3 regions of the Parabacteroides sp. AF39-10AC genome follow, and region 3 is predicted to be linked to each of the others. Evidence: riboswitches for the same ligand, from Rfam matches in the RefSeq annotation. Region 3 holds a riboswitch; each other region holds the start of a gene.

Region 1 (5,214 bases), on a different contig from region 3:
GGTCGTTGATAATCCCGATGAGGCGGATTTCGCCATCGTCTTTATGACGAGCCCGAACAGTGGTACGGGGTATGATAAATCCGATCGTGAGAAAGGTGGAAACGGTTATATGCCTATCAGTTTACAGTATAATGATTATACCGCTACCTATGCCCGTAACCCAAGTTTGGCGGGGGGAGATCCGTTTGAGAATTTCACGAACCGTTCTTATAAAGGTAAGTCCGTGAAAACAGCTAATAAGCAGGATATGCTTTCTGTTTTGGAGACAAAGGCTAAAATGAAAGGTAAGCCTGTAATCGTATCTTTGGAGATGGATAAGCCCACGATTATGTCCGAGTTCGAGGGTTCGGCGGATGCCATTTTGGTGAACTTCGGTGTACAAAACCAAGCGGTCTTGGATATCATCAGTGGAAAAGCCGAGCCTTCCGCTTTGTTGCCTTTGCAGATGCCGGCAGATATGCGTATCGTGGAGGAGCAATTCGAGGATGTTCCCCGGGATATGAAATGCTATACGGATAGCGAGGGCCATCTGTATGATTTCGCTTTTGGTATGAATTGGAAAGGCGTTATCGATGATGAGCGAGTGACTAAATATAAATAGAGTAAATTACATTTTTGTGTTTTTGTGGCTACGGTATCTATATATAATGCCTAAATTTGCATGGTAATATTATTAAGTGCAGACCATGAAAATTATGACATTGCAGGGAACGGACAAATTGTTATATGAACTTGTCGCACCTTTGGTCATGAATCCAGCCATTTTGCGACAAAATAACAATTACCCTTTTAAAACATCTCGTAGCCACGTTTGGTATATAGCCTTTCATGAAACAGCTGTTGTTGGTTTTATGCCTGTAAAAAAAGGACATCTCTATTACTCTATAGACAATTATTTCGTGAGTGGTGATGATCCTTCGGTATTGAGTGAACTTCTTGAAGAAGTCATAAAGGATTTTTCATCTCAAGCTTCACTTATGGCTGTTGTGCATAAACGTCATGTAAAAGTGTTCTCACAAAAAAAGTTCCAGACATGTGTTGAGTGGAAAAATTATGATAAAATGCATTATTTACCGGAGGTAGAGTCATGATGCGAAGAATGGATGTGTACGAGGCGACAGAGAAAAGATTGAAGATCATTTTTGATTATTTCGATTACGTATACGTCTCTTTTTCCGGCGGAAAGGATAGTGGTGTACTGTTGAATTTGTGTGTAGATTATATTCGTAGATACGCTCCGGGACGAAAACTAGGTGTATTTCATATGGATTATGAGGTTCAATACAGCCAGACGACCGAATATGTGGAAAAGGTTTATGCCGCTAATTCCGATATCCTTGATATTTATCATTGTTGTGTTCCTTTTAAAGTCCAGACATGTACATCTATGTTTCAACAATATTGGAGACCTTGGAGCGAGGAGTACCGGGATATCTGGGTTCGAGAGATGCCCCATTCATGTCTCCGGGCGAAAGACTTTGACTTCTTCAAGGAGGACATGTGGGATTATGATTTTCAGAATATGTTCCCTTTTTGGTTGTATCAACGGAAAATGGGCCGGCGTATATGTTGCCTTGTTGGTATCCGTACCCAAGAGAGTTTTAATAGGTGGCGGGCCATACATAGTGATAAGAATTACAGAAAACTAGCTAATTATAAATGGACTCGCAGAATGAATTATTCTATATATAACGCATATCCTATTTATGATTGGAAAACTCAGGATATCTGGATAGCGAACGGAAAGTTCGGTTGGACATATAATCATTTGTATGATTTGTATTATCAAGCAGGGGTGCCTTTGTCCCGGCAACGTGTGGCGAGCCCATTCATATCCCAAGCGATATCCACACTGTTCATTTACAAAGTTGTCGATCCCGACATGTGGGGGAGGATGGTTGGACGTGTAAACGGTGTTGGCTTTGCCGGTATATATGGGAATACCTCCGCTATGGGATGGAGGGCTATCAAGTGCCCAGCCGGGTTCTCTTGGGAGAAATATATGTATTTTCTCCTAAATACTTTACCCAAAGAAACTCGTGAGAACTATTTGAATAAGTTAAGAGTCAGCCGTAAATTCTGGAGAGAAAAAGGAGGATGCCTCAGTGAGGAGACTATCGCTAAGTTACGGGCGGCTAATATTCCTATCATTGTGGAAGAATGTACCGCTTACCATACGGATAAGAAACCGGTACGGATGGAGTATATCGATGATATCAATATACCTGAGTTTAAAGAAATCCCTACTTACAAACGTATGTGTGTTTGTATTTTGAAAAACGATCATACATGTAAGTATATGGGTTTTTCCCAGACAAAACGAGAGAGGGATATGAGAAAAGAAGTAATGGACAAATATAATTTTTATAAGCATGGGAAACTTTGTTAGTCCGGCATATGGTGTTAGGGCTGTTCCTATAGAAAAAATTGTGGCCAACAGCTATAACCCTAATATCATGGCACCACCGGAAATGCGATTATTGGAACTTTCCATTTGGGAGGATGGCTATACGATGCCTTGCGTCTGTTATTATCTTGAAGAGGATGATTTATATGAGATAGTAGATGGTTATCATCGTTATCTGGTTATGAAGCAATCTCAAAGGATTTATGATCGTGAGAAAGGAATGTTGCCTGTAACGGTGATTGAGAAAGATATTTCAAACCGAATGGCTTCAACCATTCGCCATAACAGGGCTCGAGGGATGCACAACTTGGAACTTATGACGGAGATTGTTACGGAGTTGGTCAAATCTGGGATGTCTGATAAGTGGATCATGCGTAATATTGGAATGGATAAAAATGAGTTACTTCGGTTCAAGCAGATTTCGGGATTAGCTGAATTATTCCGGGATAAAGAATTCGGTTGGTCTGATGACTGGTCGGAAGAAGATTAAGCTTCTTACATTTTGTTTGGCTGAGCGTTTTTTGCCTTTTATGGCTCTGTTGAGTACATATATACTAATTTTTTGTACATTTGCCCCCGACTTTTCACATAGGGGTGCCCGAGTCATACGGGCTGAGATTATACCCATCGAACCTGATCCGGGTAATGCCGGCGAAGGGAAAATAAGGTAGAACTAGGAAATAAAGGGGGCGTTACCTCTATGTGCTCCCTGATGTTTAAACTTTAATTAGTTATTAAGATGGAACAGATTGTTTCAAGTGGAATCATTGACTCTTACTTCGAGAAGTTGAAGAGCAACTTGTCTGTGGATGTAGCGATCGTGGGAGGGGGACCTTCCGGTATCGTGGCCGCTTATTTCTTGGCGAAAGCCGGTAAGAAGGTGGCGTTGTTTGATCGTAAGCTGGCTCCCGGTGGAGGTATGTGGGGCGGCGCTATGATGTTCAACGATATCGTGGTGCAGGAAGAGGCTATGCCGATTATCAAGGAATTGGGCGTAAGCTATAAGGAGGGTGCTAACGGCACGTATATCATGGATTCGGTACATACCACTTCCGCTTTGATTTATCAGGCGACGAAGGCGGGCGCTACGATCTTTAACTGCTATTCGGTAGAGGACGTGGTGTTTCATAACGATGCCGTAGCCGGTGTGGTAGTGAACTGGGCTCCGGTAATCCGTGAGGGGATGCACGTGGATCCGTTGACGATCATGGCAAAGGCTGTCTTGGAAGGTACGGGGCATGATTGCGAGATTGCCCGTGTGGTAGCCCGTAAGAATGATATCCAATTGAATACACCGACCGGAGGCGTGATCGGCGAGCGTTCCTTGAATGTGGAGCTGGGTGAGCAGACGACGGTGGAGAACACGAAGGAGATCTACCCGGGATTATTCGTTTCCGGTATGGCCGCTAACGGCGTAAGCGGTAGCTTCCGTATGGGACCGATCTTTGGCGGCATGCTGATGAGCGGCAAGAAGGCTGCTGAGTTGATCTGCGAAAAACTTGGGAATTGAAAATTGAGAATTGAGAATTGAAAATTATTGATTGTTGTATCTTTAATTTTCAATTCTCAATTCCCAACGGTTTTTCCTTGTCTCAAGAATAAGAATCCCGTTATGATCAACGCCGTGGATAATCCCGTATAGAATACGGAAATGAAAGAATTCGGCAGTAAATGGAACGTGCGGATCGTGATCCCGAAAGCGATCATGAAGATCATGATAATCCAACCTTTCACGTCGAAGAAAGAGAACGGGCAATGTTTCCCGTTTTTCCGGGAGATCCGTTCGGAATGTTTATAGAAAAGCCGTTTAAAGACTAAATTGAAGAAAAGCAAGAAAACGATGGTCGCTTCCCCGATCTTGAATAACCAATAATGGGTATCGTTTAACCATGTGATGATACCGATGCGTAAGATATTGATACCGGCGAAAATCCATACGCAACCGGCGGTATATAATAATACCTTTTTATTTACTCCAAACTTCATCTATCTTTTTATTTACCGCAAACTTACAACATTCATGTAAAAAACGGAAAAATATCCTTATCTTTGTGCCATGCGTGAGAAAATGAAACAGAGGATTGTACAATACGTGGTGCTGATGGCCGGCATCTTGGCATTGCTTTCTGTGGTTATCCCTCACCATCATCACCGGGACGGGATGCCTTGTTATCAATCCTTGACCGCGGAGCAAGCGCATGGCGATAAAAGCACTGATACGCATGATTGCGGTTGCGACGGGCATAACTTGGCCTATTTCAGTACGCATATTTTTCATTTTATGGATGGAGATGTGGATATACATCTGATGCCGTTACTCGTCTTATTTGATTACATTTATCCACCTGAACCGGCGTTTTGCGGACAGCTCCTTGATCACGAGAACGCCCCCTACATTGAGTCGCTGCACGACGCTTGGATAGTGAGTGCCTCGGGACTTCGTGCCCCTCCTATGTCTTGATATCTCGTTTGTGAGAGTGGGTGAGGACAGACTTGCCCCTATCTATTTATTATTAACGATATCAAGATTTTTTACACAATGAAGAAAATATATTTGGTAGGTGCGATGTGCGCTTACCTGTTTGCCGGTTGTGCGGGAAATGCGTCGCAAGCCGGACACGATGAGCATAATCATGAATTAGAGGCTCACGACCATGAGCATGAAGGTGAGGATCACGATCACGATCATGATCATGAGGGACATGAACACGAAGGCCATGACCATGAGCATGAGTCCGGTGGTACCCATCCCGGCGAGATTGTCTTTAAGAAAGCCTTAGCCGAGGCCGTTGGTTTGCAGACCGTAA
Region 2 (5,214 bases), on a different contig from region 3:
AGTTCCAGATAAGGGATAGGGTAGAAGGTTTTTCCGAATGGAAAGAGAATGAGTTAAAAAAATTATCTGCTTGATAAGGAAGCGAACGCTTCTTATTTAAGCATGTAAAGTTGAGGGGTGTAACGGTCCTGAAAAGTAGTGATACTTTTCAGGACTATTTTTTTGTATGGGGAGCTTCCCTGTAAATGATCACCCGGCAATCTGGGGAGAGGGTGACGGTAAATTGATTTCCTAAAGCCTCGTTGAGAGTTCCTTGCCACCATGAGGTGAGCTTTCGTTGGCAAATGGGCCAGCGGAGTCCTTCTGTACTAATCTCCCCTTCGGGATAAAGAACGAAAATGGAGATTTGTTGCCCCGGATAAGAAGCGAAAGTCGTTGTTTCTAAGATAGGTGTGAAAAGACCATAGTCGGATAACATCTCCACCCGCTTGAATAAGGGGGCATACTCCATAAGAAGGGATATATTTCCCAATGTATGATCCTCACGCAATCCGGTAGCTCCTAATATGAGAACTTCTCGATAGCCTTGGGCATGGGCGAAGCGGATGGATTTGGAGAGGTCGTTGATCTCTTGGTCCTCTACATGGTGGATTCGGTCTGCGTAGCGTTTGCGCAGGTCGGCGGGTATACTGTCCAAGTCTCCTACGATAGCGTCCGGATGAATACCCTTTTCATAAAGTGTCTTTACGGCTCCATCACAAGCGATAATCGTTTTCGCTTCCTTTAATAATCTCAAGGGTAACTCAGCGGAAGGAAATCTCCCATTCGCTACGATCACACATCCTCTTTCCTTCACTTCCGTATTATCTCCCATAATTCATAAATTATAAATTAAAACTCTTCCCCTTTCTTCCGCCAATTGTAATAGCCCACAATGGCTAGTGTCGCATAGCAAAAATAGAGTAGCATCGTCGGATACAAGCCCCGAAGGTAATAAAGATATACGGAAACGAGGTTTACGATTACCCAAAAAATCCAATGCTCGATAATTCGCCTTGCCAGCATCCAAGTAGCGACAATGCCTACCGACGTGGTGAACGCATCGCCTACGGGGATGGGAGAGTCCGTGAATTGATGAAGGAGATACCATAAGATGGCGAATACAACGGCCAATGTTCCGATAATCCCCACGAAAAGCGGAAGGCTCAGATGGGTGTATAGGATACGGTCGGAGGGAAGACTGTCGTTTTCCGTGTGTATCTCATGTTTCTTCCGGGTCCATTGATAGAAACCGTATATGCTGATTCCTACGTAATAGGTTTGCAATCCCATGTCCGCATAAATCTTAGCGGACAGGAAGACAAAGACATACACGAGGGAGGTGAGGAATCCCACCACCCACATGCCCTTATGTTGTTTAATCTCTAGAAAGAGATAGAGCAGACCGGTTATTACTCCGAAGTATTCTAGCCAAACCATTTTAGTAATTGATAATTGATAATTGAAAATTAAGTTAGAATTTGAAGGTGATCCTGGCCATGGCGTTCGTGCCGGCTTGGGTGAAATAACCGTCATCCTTTTTACGTGTGCCGTTTTCGATATACGAGTATACCCATGCGTTGGTCTCGTACTTCTCGTTGAAGAGGTTGTTGATAGTCACGTCTAGGGTTATTTCTTTCATGAACTTAGGCTGGAAGGCGTAACCGATACGTAGGCTATTGATAAAGTAGGGATCGATGGAACGATCCTTGCTGCTTGAATTGTCTATGTATTGGCGGCCTACTATTTGTGAGTTGAAACTTGCGATAAACCCTTTGTAAACGAAATCGAACATGCTGTTCGCTATTAGATTGGGTGAGAAAGCTATATTCGTTGTGCCTAGATCATTGATCTCTTGTCCTCCGGTATCCCAATTATCCACGTATTCCACGAAATGCTTGATTTTATTTTGGCTGAGGGTTACGTTCGCGCTCCAATTTAGCCAAGAGGTGATTTGTACACCTCCGGTAAGCTCGATACCCATTCGGTAACTATCCTTTATATTGGAAGTGAGGGCCTCGCCGATCTCGCTGATCTTGCCGGTCAGGATCAATTGGTTGTTGTAATCCATGAAATAGAGATTGGCTCCAAACCGGAAACGGTCGTTACCAAAACTATAACCGGCCTCGTAATCATATAAGGTCTCGTGGGTAGGACGTTCCTCGGGGCCTGCCTCCGTGAAATTGTCACGGTTCGGTTCCCGGTTAGCGACGGAGAAAGAGACGAAGGCGTTATGGCCATTGTTATGGAAGTTTATTCCGGCTTTCGGGTTGAAGAAGTTCCAGTTCTTACGAATGTCCAGTCCTTCCCCGGCTTTGTCATCGTTTCCCTTAATGGTGTAATGGATCCCACGGTATTGTAAGTCCAGATAGCCGGTGAAAAGAGGGGAAAGACGTTGAGTCAATTTAGCGTATGCGTTGTAGTCTAATTTCTTACCGGTATTGCGATAATATTCGTAATCCGGTTGTGGCAAGACGTTTGCGCTTTTGGTCCACATTACCCGGCCAAAATGATCGCCTACATAGTTGTTGACGGCGGTTCCCAGCGTAAGGCGGGTATTGTCACGTTGATAGTTTGCGCTATAAACGGCTCCATAGAAATAATTGTCGAGCCATTTACGGCGCACAAGGTCCGTCTTTTTTACGGTATTACCCTCCGGATCGATATATTCCGGTAGTTTATAACTGCTGAATTTGGCTTTCGATTTATAATCCTCGTAATATCCATTTCCGTCGGTGTAATGAAGGGTCAGGTTCATATTCCAGAAATCTCCGATACGCTGGCTGGCCATTAAATGGTAGTTGTGTTGCCAATAATTATCCGTCTGATTGTTATAAAACTTCTTCACTCCATCTTCCTCATATTCTCCGCATGGATTATAGCTACGATCTGTGTCAAGTAAATAAGACGGAACACCGTTCCATGCTTGATAGGTCTTCTCGCTGTTCCCGAAGGCTTGGAATTTAATCAATGTATTATCGGCATAGAAAGCGGCGGAGGCATAGTAAGAACTCATACGGGCGGAGGCACGATCGATAAAGCCGTCGCTACGGATATTGGAGTAGCGGGCGTCGAAAGCGAAATGATCGTAAAGTAATCCAGTGCCGCCTTTTACCGTATGTTTCAGCGTACCGAAAGAACCTGCTGATACGGAATATTCGCCGTAAGGCTTTAAGGACGGTTTCTCGGTCTGCATGGCGACCGTAGCGCCAAAAGCCGCAGCTCCGTTCGTAGAGGTTCCGGCGCCTCGTTGGATCTGGATCGATTCTACCGAGGAAGCTATATCGGCCATATTAGCCCAGAATACGGTATGAGACTCGGAGTCATTAACCGGTACGCCATTGATCGTGATATTGATACGGTTCGCATCTGTACCCCGGATACGAAAACCGGAGTAACCGATACCCGTTCCGGCATCCGAGGTCATGATAACAGACGGGGATTGGGAGATAAGGAATGGGATACCTTGCCCGTTGTTCCGGCTGCTTAGTTCTTGTTTGGAGATGTCGCTATAAGCTACCGGGGTCTCTTTCCCGACTTTGGTAGCGGTAATAACCACTTCATCTAAAGATACGTCTTTTGAGATTTTCAAGGAGTCGACCGGACTAGGCATTTGTGCCTTGGCGGTTGTAGCCAGCAAGGAGCCGGCCAAGATAACCAATACATTTTTCATCTTTTCATCTTTTTGCTTTAAAACTAAATAGATGAATAGAAAGGATCGGAGAAGCATGAATCCCTACGACAGCATTACCTGTACAGGTTCTATGGGTATGATCTCAGCCCGCTCCTTTCGTGAAGGATTCCGCGAGCACCCCTTCGTATTCGGCAGCAAAGATAGGCATAAAAATGTTAATAAATATTACTATCAATAGTAAATCGGATTTCTATAGATATTAATTCTGATTACTATCGATCGTAATCCGGTTTGTGTCGTATTAATTTTTTCTGCAAAAAGATGAGGATATTTTGAGAACTCATTGATTTTTTGTATATTTGCGGGCGATTAAGTGAAGTTGAGGAGGGGGCGGGTAGTCCCCTTCTTTTGTTCTTAACAGATATGTGTATGATAGAAAAGAAAGTGGTAAGCCAATTAGTAGAGGAAAAACTAGCCTCTTCAAGCAATTATTTAGTAGACGTAGTGATTAAACCGGGGAACCTGATAGTCGTTGAAATTGATAACGATGAAGCGGTAAGCATTGATGATTGCGCTGAGTTGAGCCGGTATTTGGAGGAGCATCTGGATCGTGACGTCGAGGATTATGAGCTGGAGGTTGGCTCCGCCGGCATTACTTCTCCTTTTAAGGTACTTCGCCAATACGTCAAGAACATCGGAAACGAGGTGGAGATGCTGTTGAAAAACGGCTCGAAGCTGACAGGTGTGTTGAAATCTGCCGACGAGAACGGTGTGGTTGTCTCTGTCGAGAAGAAGGTGAAACCGGAGGGCGCTAAGCGGAAGGTAACCGTGATAGAGGATGAGTCGTATACATTTGATGAAATAAAATATACAAAATACTTAATAAGATTCAAGTAAGATTATGGCCAAGAAAGAGGAAACAATCAGTATGATTGACACCCTTGCGGAGTTCAAGGAGTTGAAGAATATCGATAAAGATACGATGATTAGCGTTTTGGAAGATTCGTTCCGTAACGTGATCGCCAAGATGTTTGGCACGGATGAGAACTATGACGTGATTATCAATCCTGAGAAAGGTGATTTCGAGATCTGGAGAAACCGTACGGTTGTGGCTGATGATGAATTGGAGGATGAGAACTTGCAGCTTACGTTGACGGAGGCCCGTAAAATCGACGCCGACTGTGAGGTGGGCGAGGAAGTGACCGACGAGGTGCATTTCGCGGACTTCGGACGTCGTGCGATCTTAAACTTGCGCCAGACTTTGGCTTCAAAGATACTTGAATTGCAGAAAGACAGCTTGTACGCTAAGTATAAGGATAAAATCGGCCACATCATCGCCGCTGAGGTTTATCAGGTGTGGAAGAAAGAAATCCTGTTGCTGGATGACGATGGTAATGAGTTGCTACTGCCGAAATCCGAGCAAATCCCGACCGATTTCTATCGTAAGGGAGAGACCGTACGTGCGATCGTTCAACGTGTGGATAACTATAATAACAACCCGAAGATCCTTCTTTCCCGTACGGATAAGGTCTTCTTGCAGCGGTTGTTCGAGTTGGAGGTTCCGGAGATTAATGATGGCTTGATTACGATCAAGGCGATCG
Region 3 (5,214 bases):
CTTGCCCTCAGTGGCGTGAACACCCTTGCCCCGCTCCGCCCTTATTGGCGATCGCATACCACTTGGTTCCGTATATTGGAGCGGGAGGAATCTTTGTCGTTGGCCGAGAAGCAGGGCTTCCCCCAAGAACGTCTGGTTTTCTATCGAGAAGGTGAGGATGAGTTAAAGTTGTTGGAGCAACTCCATCCGGATGCGATCTTGACAAAGGAAAGTGGTTTCTCCGGCTATTTTACGGATAAAGTGAACGCTGCCCGCCAATTCGGAATACCAGTATTTGTCGTGAAGCGTCCCGCATTACCGGAAACTTTCTACCGAGTGTATGGTGAAGACGGATTGCGCAAACAAATCGAACGCCTATTACCCGAATTCTTTCCCTTGAAAAGCGGATATACGACCGGAGCTTGTGCTACCGCCGCCGCAAAAGCCGCTTTATTGGCCTTATTATCAAGGAAGGAACAAACAGAAAGCCAGATAACATTACCCTCGGGAGAACAGATAACGTTGCCGGTAGCCTATACCGAATGGGCCGGGTGTTCCGCCACCTGTACCGTGATCAAGGAGTCTGGGGATGATCCGGACGTGACGAATCATAGCCGGATCCGGGTTACTGTTCAATTATCTCTCGATGCATCCGGTTGTGCCATCGCCGTGGCAGAGTCGTGCCACGGTGATGGCACAGCTGTGCCAAGCCGATGGCACAAGCGTGCCACGGTAATGGCACAAGAAGAATATTGTCAAGAAACAGAAAGCGACGATACGGGAAGAGTCATCTTCCAAGCAGGTGAAGGAGTCGGAACCGTGACCCTTCCGGGACTCGGCTTGAAAGTCGGCGGCCCGGCTATAAACGCCACGCCCCGTAAGATGATCCGGCAAGAGCTGATTCCACTCCTGCCCTCACCCGATTCCGTCGCTATTGTCACGGTCTCGGTTCCCGGTGGCGAGGAGTTGGCGAAACGTACCTTCAATCCGAAACTTGGAATTATCGGGGGAATCTCCATTATCGGGACATCCGGAATCGTGCGTCCTTTCTCATCGGACGCTTTTATCGCCTCGATACGGAAAGAAGCCAGTGTCGCCAAAGCGATAGGTTGCGAGACGTTGGTTATTAATTCCGGGGCGAAGAGTGAACGCTACCTTCGGAGCTTATACGCTTCTTTGCCTCCACAATCATTCGTCCATTATGGGAACTTTATCGGAGAGACGCTAAAGATCGCTGCCGATTTAGGTTTCAAGCAGGTTATCTTAGGTATCATGATCGGCAAGGCGGTGAAACTTGCGGAAGGTTTCCTGGATACACACAGCAAAAAAGTCGTCATGAACAAAGGCTTCCTTCAAGATGTAGCGAAAGAAGCAAAATGCGAGGAGGCGACCGTAGATGCAATCAATCGGATTACGTTGGCCCGTGAATTATGGGAGCTTCTTGCGGAAAAAGAACAAAATCGTTTCTTCCCATTACTTTTACAAAAATGTAAATCGTATTGCGCTCCTATCCTTCCCGACGGCGAACTAACCTTGCTGTTAATATCCGAAGAGGGCAAGGTCTTGTACCAATCTTAGCTGTAGAGACGCAGCGCGCACGCTACGTCTCTACACCCCCCAGACTGTAATAGCATTTCTTTTTAGCTGTTTATTCTTTTTTATTAGGGATTCTTTAAGAATACATATTAGGAGGATTTCGTACTTTTGCCCTCTAAATATTGATTAAAATAATGTTTAGATATCTTTTAATTTATATGGCCTGCCTTCTATTCGCCTTTTCCGTAAAGGCGCAAGGCATTTCCAATGACACGATTCCGAAAGAAGTGCTGATGCTGGATGGTAAGCCTATGACCGAAAAGCAAATACAACGTTATCATAAACAATTACATAAAGACTCCATACGGGCCAACAAAAGGATCTGGTGGTCTATCCTTGGCGGACCGTCTTACACGCCGGAAGCCTCCTTTGGCGTAGGTGGCGCGGTTTTGGCTAGCTTTCGCTTAAACAAGAATGATACGATATCCCAACGATCGTTTATCCCTGCGGGATTTAACATTACCTTAAACGGGACGTTCGTTTTTGCCGGTGCCGGTACCTTATTCTTCAACGAGAATCGCTTCCGTATTTATATCAGTTACGGTTATCGGAACGAACCTTCGCATTATTTCGGGAAAGGCTATGAGACGATCGAGCAAATCGAGAAGAGCGACTCGACAACGAAATTCCATAAGAGTTCTTTCCAACTATATCCCCGTTTCGTATGGGAAGTTAGGCCTCATTTATATACGGGTCCTCTTTTTGATATTAATTTCAGCAAATCAGATGATATCAACCCGGTGATGGCCGAAGATCCTTATTTCAATAAGTTCAAACGAGATTATGTCAATATCGGTGTCGGCGGCTTGATTCAATACGATACACGAAATGACGTGGCGACCCCAAGTTCCGGTATGTTACTAAGCGCGATCGCTAAAGTGTATGGAAAGTATTTAGGCGGTGCATATAATTATGAGATGTTCGAGTTAGAATACCGCCAATTCCAGCAAGTATTTCGTCCTCGTAGCACCTTGGCATGGATCGCCAAGACACAAATCGGTGTGGGAAACGTTCCTTTTACGGAGCTTCCTTCGTTTGGCTCTCCTTTCGATCTTCGCGGATACTATTGGGGCAAGTACCGTGACAAGACCATGGCGTATGGGATTCTGGAGTATCGTCATATGTTCGGCAGCGTGGAGAAATATAAGAGCGGTAATTTCTGGGCGAAGTGTGGTTTTGTTGGCTGGGTCGGCACGGGTACGATCGGAAACGCTCCTATCGTAGACTGGAATAAATGGAAGTTCAACTACGGCGTAGGCTTACGTATCCAAATGCAACCCGGCAAGAACTTCCGCCTAGACGTAGGCAAAGACCCGAACCAAAAAGGGATGGCGGTTTATATGAATATGACGGAAGCCTTCTAAAACCAGAAGGCTCCCGTCTACGATTTATGGAAGTATAACCTTGCGTTAAAATTATCGTTTAAAAGCCGGAAATATCTTAATATCGATTTTTTTCACTAAGTTTGCGTCGTCGAAGGGGTGCCATACTATATGGGCTGAGATCATACCCTTACTACTTGATGCGGGTAATGCCGCCGTAAGAAAAACGAATGTTAGATGGATAAAAATGAAACGTACCGTTATCCGGTAGCTTTAACGATCGCGGGCTCTGATAGTGGCGGTGGTGCCGGAATACAAGCGGATATTAAGACTTTTTCCTCGCTGGGGGTTTTTGGAGCCTCGGCGATAACGGCTATAACCGCTCAAAACACACAGGGAGTGCGAGGGATCCAAGCGATCTCTCCCGAGATTTTGAGAGGACAAATCGAAGCTATTCTTGAGGATTTCATCGTAGATGCCGTAAAAATAGGGATGCTACATAACAAGGATGCCGTAAAGGTCGTATCTGAAACTTTACCTTCCTTCCAACAGACTTCTATCATTTTAGATCCAGTGATGATATCCACGAGCGGAAGTAAATTATTGGAGGATGACGCCATCCGAACCATCATGGATGAGTTGTTCCCTAAAGCGACACTGCTTACTCCGAATATTCCCGAGACGGAATATCTTTCCGGTATAAAAATCAATAACGAGGCGGATATCTTACTTGCCGCCCGGAAATTGCAGGAAAAAGGATGTAACGCTCTATTGATCAAGGGGGGGCATATTCCCGGAGTAGAAACGGTGGATCGGTTATTTATCAATGAGAATAATCCGATTTGTCTGGTCTCGCCAACAGTGGAGACCTTCAATACCCATGGAACGGGCTGTACGCTATCGTCCGCCATCGCCGCTTATATGGCACTCGGCCATTCATTGGTGGAAGCCGTACGATTAGCCAAGGAATATATGAATAACGCGCTCGTTCACGGGGCAAATGTATGCATGGGAAAAGGGCACGGACCTGTAAACCACTTCTTCTCACCCTCTGCCCTTCATAAAATCCGATGGAATCATGAATAAGCTGGTCGTAATTACTACACCTTATTTTTTCGCGGATGAAGCTTCTTTGATCGAACTTCTATTTGCGGAAGGAATGTCTCGTTTACATCTACGTAAACCGGATTGTAAACGTGATGAATTGGAGGGCTTATTGGATAACATCTCTCCGGCCTATTACGACAGGATCGTTCTTCATGATTGGTTTACCTTGGCAGAAGAAAGGGCTTTAGGAGGAGTCCATTTGAACAAGAGGAACCCGGAAGCTCCACCTTTATATAAAGGCAGTATAAGTCGTTCTTGCCATAGTCTGGAAGAGATTATCGAGTATAAACCGGTATGCGACTATGTATTCCTTAGCCCGATCTTTCAGAGTATATCCAAAGAAGGATATGGTAGCGGATTCCCCTTAGATGGATTGCGAAACGCGAAGGGCATCATCGATGATAAGGTGATTGCCTTGGGAGGAATCTGCCCGCAGACAATAACGAAATTAAAAGATATCCCCTTCGGCGGTGTCGCCGTTCTCGGAGCCCTTTGGGGAAACGATCCCTCCCTTCTAGTCGCGGATCAACTCATAAAACAATTCAAACGATTACAAGTATGGCCTTAAATTATTATTTCGGATATGATGAGAATGGAAGAGTCGGTCGGAGAACAACCGGATTACGCCCCCCTTTTGGTGGAAACAATCGCTTGATGTTTATAACGCATCGTACGCCTAAATATACGGAATGCGACGAGGTACGCATGGCAATCCAAGGAGGGTGCTCATGGATACAGTTGCGCATGAAGGATGGGATTTATGAGGATACCGTACGTACATGTGCCACTATCTGCGCGGAAGAATGTGAGCGAATCGTGGATTTCTGCGTAAACGATGATCTGGAGGCTGCCGTGACATGTGGCGCTACGGCTTGTCATCTGGGTAAGAATGATATGCCCTTGGATATCGCTTGGGAAGTACTGAAAGACAAGTTGGATTCCAATGCCATCTTCTATATCGGGGCTACGGCTAACACGTTCGAGGATATCCGGCTGGCCGTAGAACGAGGCGCCTCGTATATCGGACTAGGGCCGTATCGCTTTACGGGTACCAAGAAGAATTTGAGTCCCATCTTAGGTCTGGAAGGTTATCGTAAAATTATCGCTCAATGCAAGGAGGCTGGCATTGATATTCCTATCTTCGCGATAGGTGGTATTACGCTGGAAGACGTAGGCCCTTTGATGGAGACGGGTATAACCGGAATCGCTG

What was found. Region 3 has a riboswitch for thiamine pyrophosphate ahead of thiD (bifunctional hydroxymethylpyrimidine kinase/phosphomethylpyrimidine kinase). Riboswitches for the same ligand answer to the same signal wherever they lie in the genome.
Region 1: it holds a riboswitch for thiamine pyrophosphate, as region 3 does, so the genes downstream of both, DW033_RS12955 (sulfide-dependent adenosine diphosphate thiazole synthase) here and thiD (bifunctional hydroxymethylpyrimidine kinase/phosphomethylpyrimidine kinase) in region 3, are expected to answer to the same signal.
Region 2: it holds a riboswitch for thiamine pyrophosphate, as region 3 does, so the genes downstream of both, DW033_RS04290 (TonB-dependent receptor) here and thiD (bifunctional hydroxymethylpyrimidine kinase/phosphomethylpyrimidine kinase) in region 3, are expected to answer to the same signal.

The regions. Positions count from the first base shown of each region.
Region 1 is NZ_QTLP01000013.1:13,762-18,975, reverse strand. Features, by position in the region: gene DW033_RS24905 (hypothetical protein) at 1-47, shown strand, start outside; gene DW033_RS12975 (glycoside hydrolase family 3 C-terminal domain-containing protein) at 44-601, shown strand; gene DW033_RS12970 (hypothetical protein) at 687-1,091, shown strand; gene DW033_RS12965 (DUF3440 domain-containing protein) at 1,088-2,389, shown strand; gene DW033_RS12960 (ParB/RepB/Spo0J family partition protein) at 2,373-2,897, shown strand; TPP riboswitch at 2,988-3,084, shown strand; gene DW033_RS12955 (sulfide-dependent adenosine diphosphate thiazole synthase) at 3,147-3,917, shown strand; gene DW033_RS12950 (hypothetical protein) at 3,974-4,393, opposite strand; gene DW033_RS12945 (DUF6769 family protein) at 4,464-4,868, shown strand; gene DW033_RS12940 (efflux RND transporter periplasmic adaptor subunit) at 4,947-5,214, shown strand, end outside.
Region 2 is NZ_QTLP01000003.1:212,913-218,126, reverse strand. Features, by position in the region: gene DW033_RS04305 (hypothetical protein) at 1-74, shown strand, start outside; gene DW033_RS04300 (thiamine diphosphokinase) at 155-814, opposite strand; gene pnuC (nicotinamide riboside transporter PnuC) at 832-1,419, opposite strand; gene DW033_RS04290 (TonB-dependent receptor) at 1,454-3,652, opposite strand; TPP riboswitch at 3,695-3,805, opposite strand; gene rimP (ribosome assembly cofactor RimP) at 4,043-4,510, shown strand; gene nusA (transcription termination factor NusA) at 4,515-5,214, shown strand, end outside.
Region 3 is NZ_QTLP01000002.1:126,444-131,657, reverse strand. Features, by position in the region: gene cbiD (cobalt-precorrin-5B (C(1))-methyltransferase CbiD) at 1-1,557, shown strand, start outside; gene DW033_RS02450 (BamA/TamA family outer membrane protein) at 1,710-2,939, shown strand; TPP riboswitch at 3,043-3,140, shown strand; gene thiD (bifunctional hydroxymethylpyrimidine kinase/phosphomethylpyrimidine kinase) at 3,135-3,983, shown strand; gene DW033_RS02440 (thiamine phosphate synthase) at 3,976-4,572, shown strand; gene DW033_RS02435 (thiamine phosphate synthase) at 4,563-5,214, shown strand, end outside.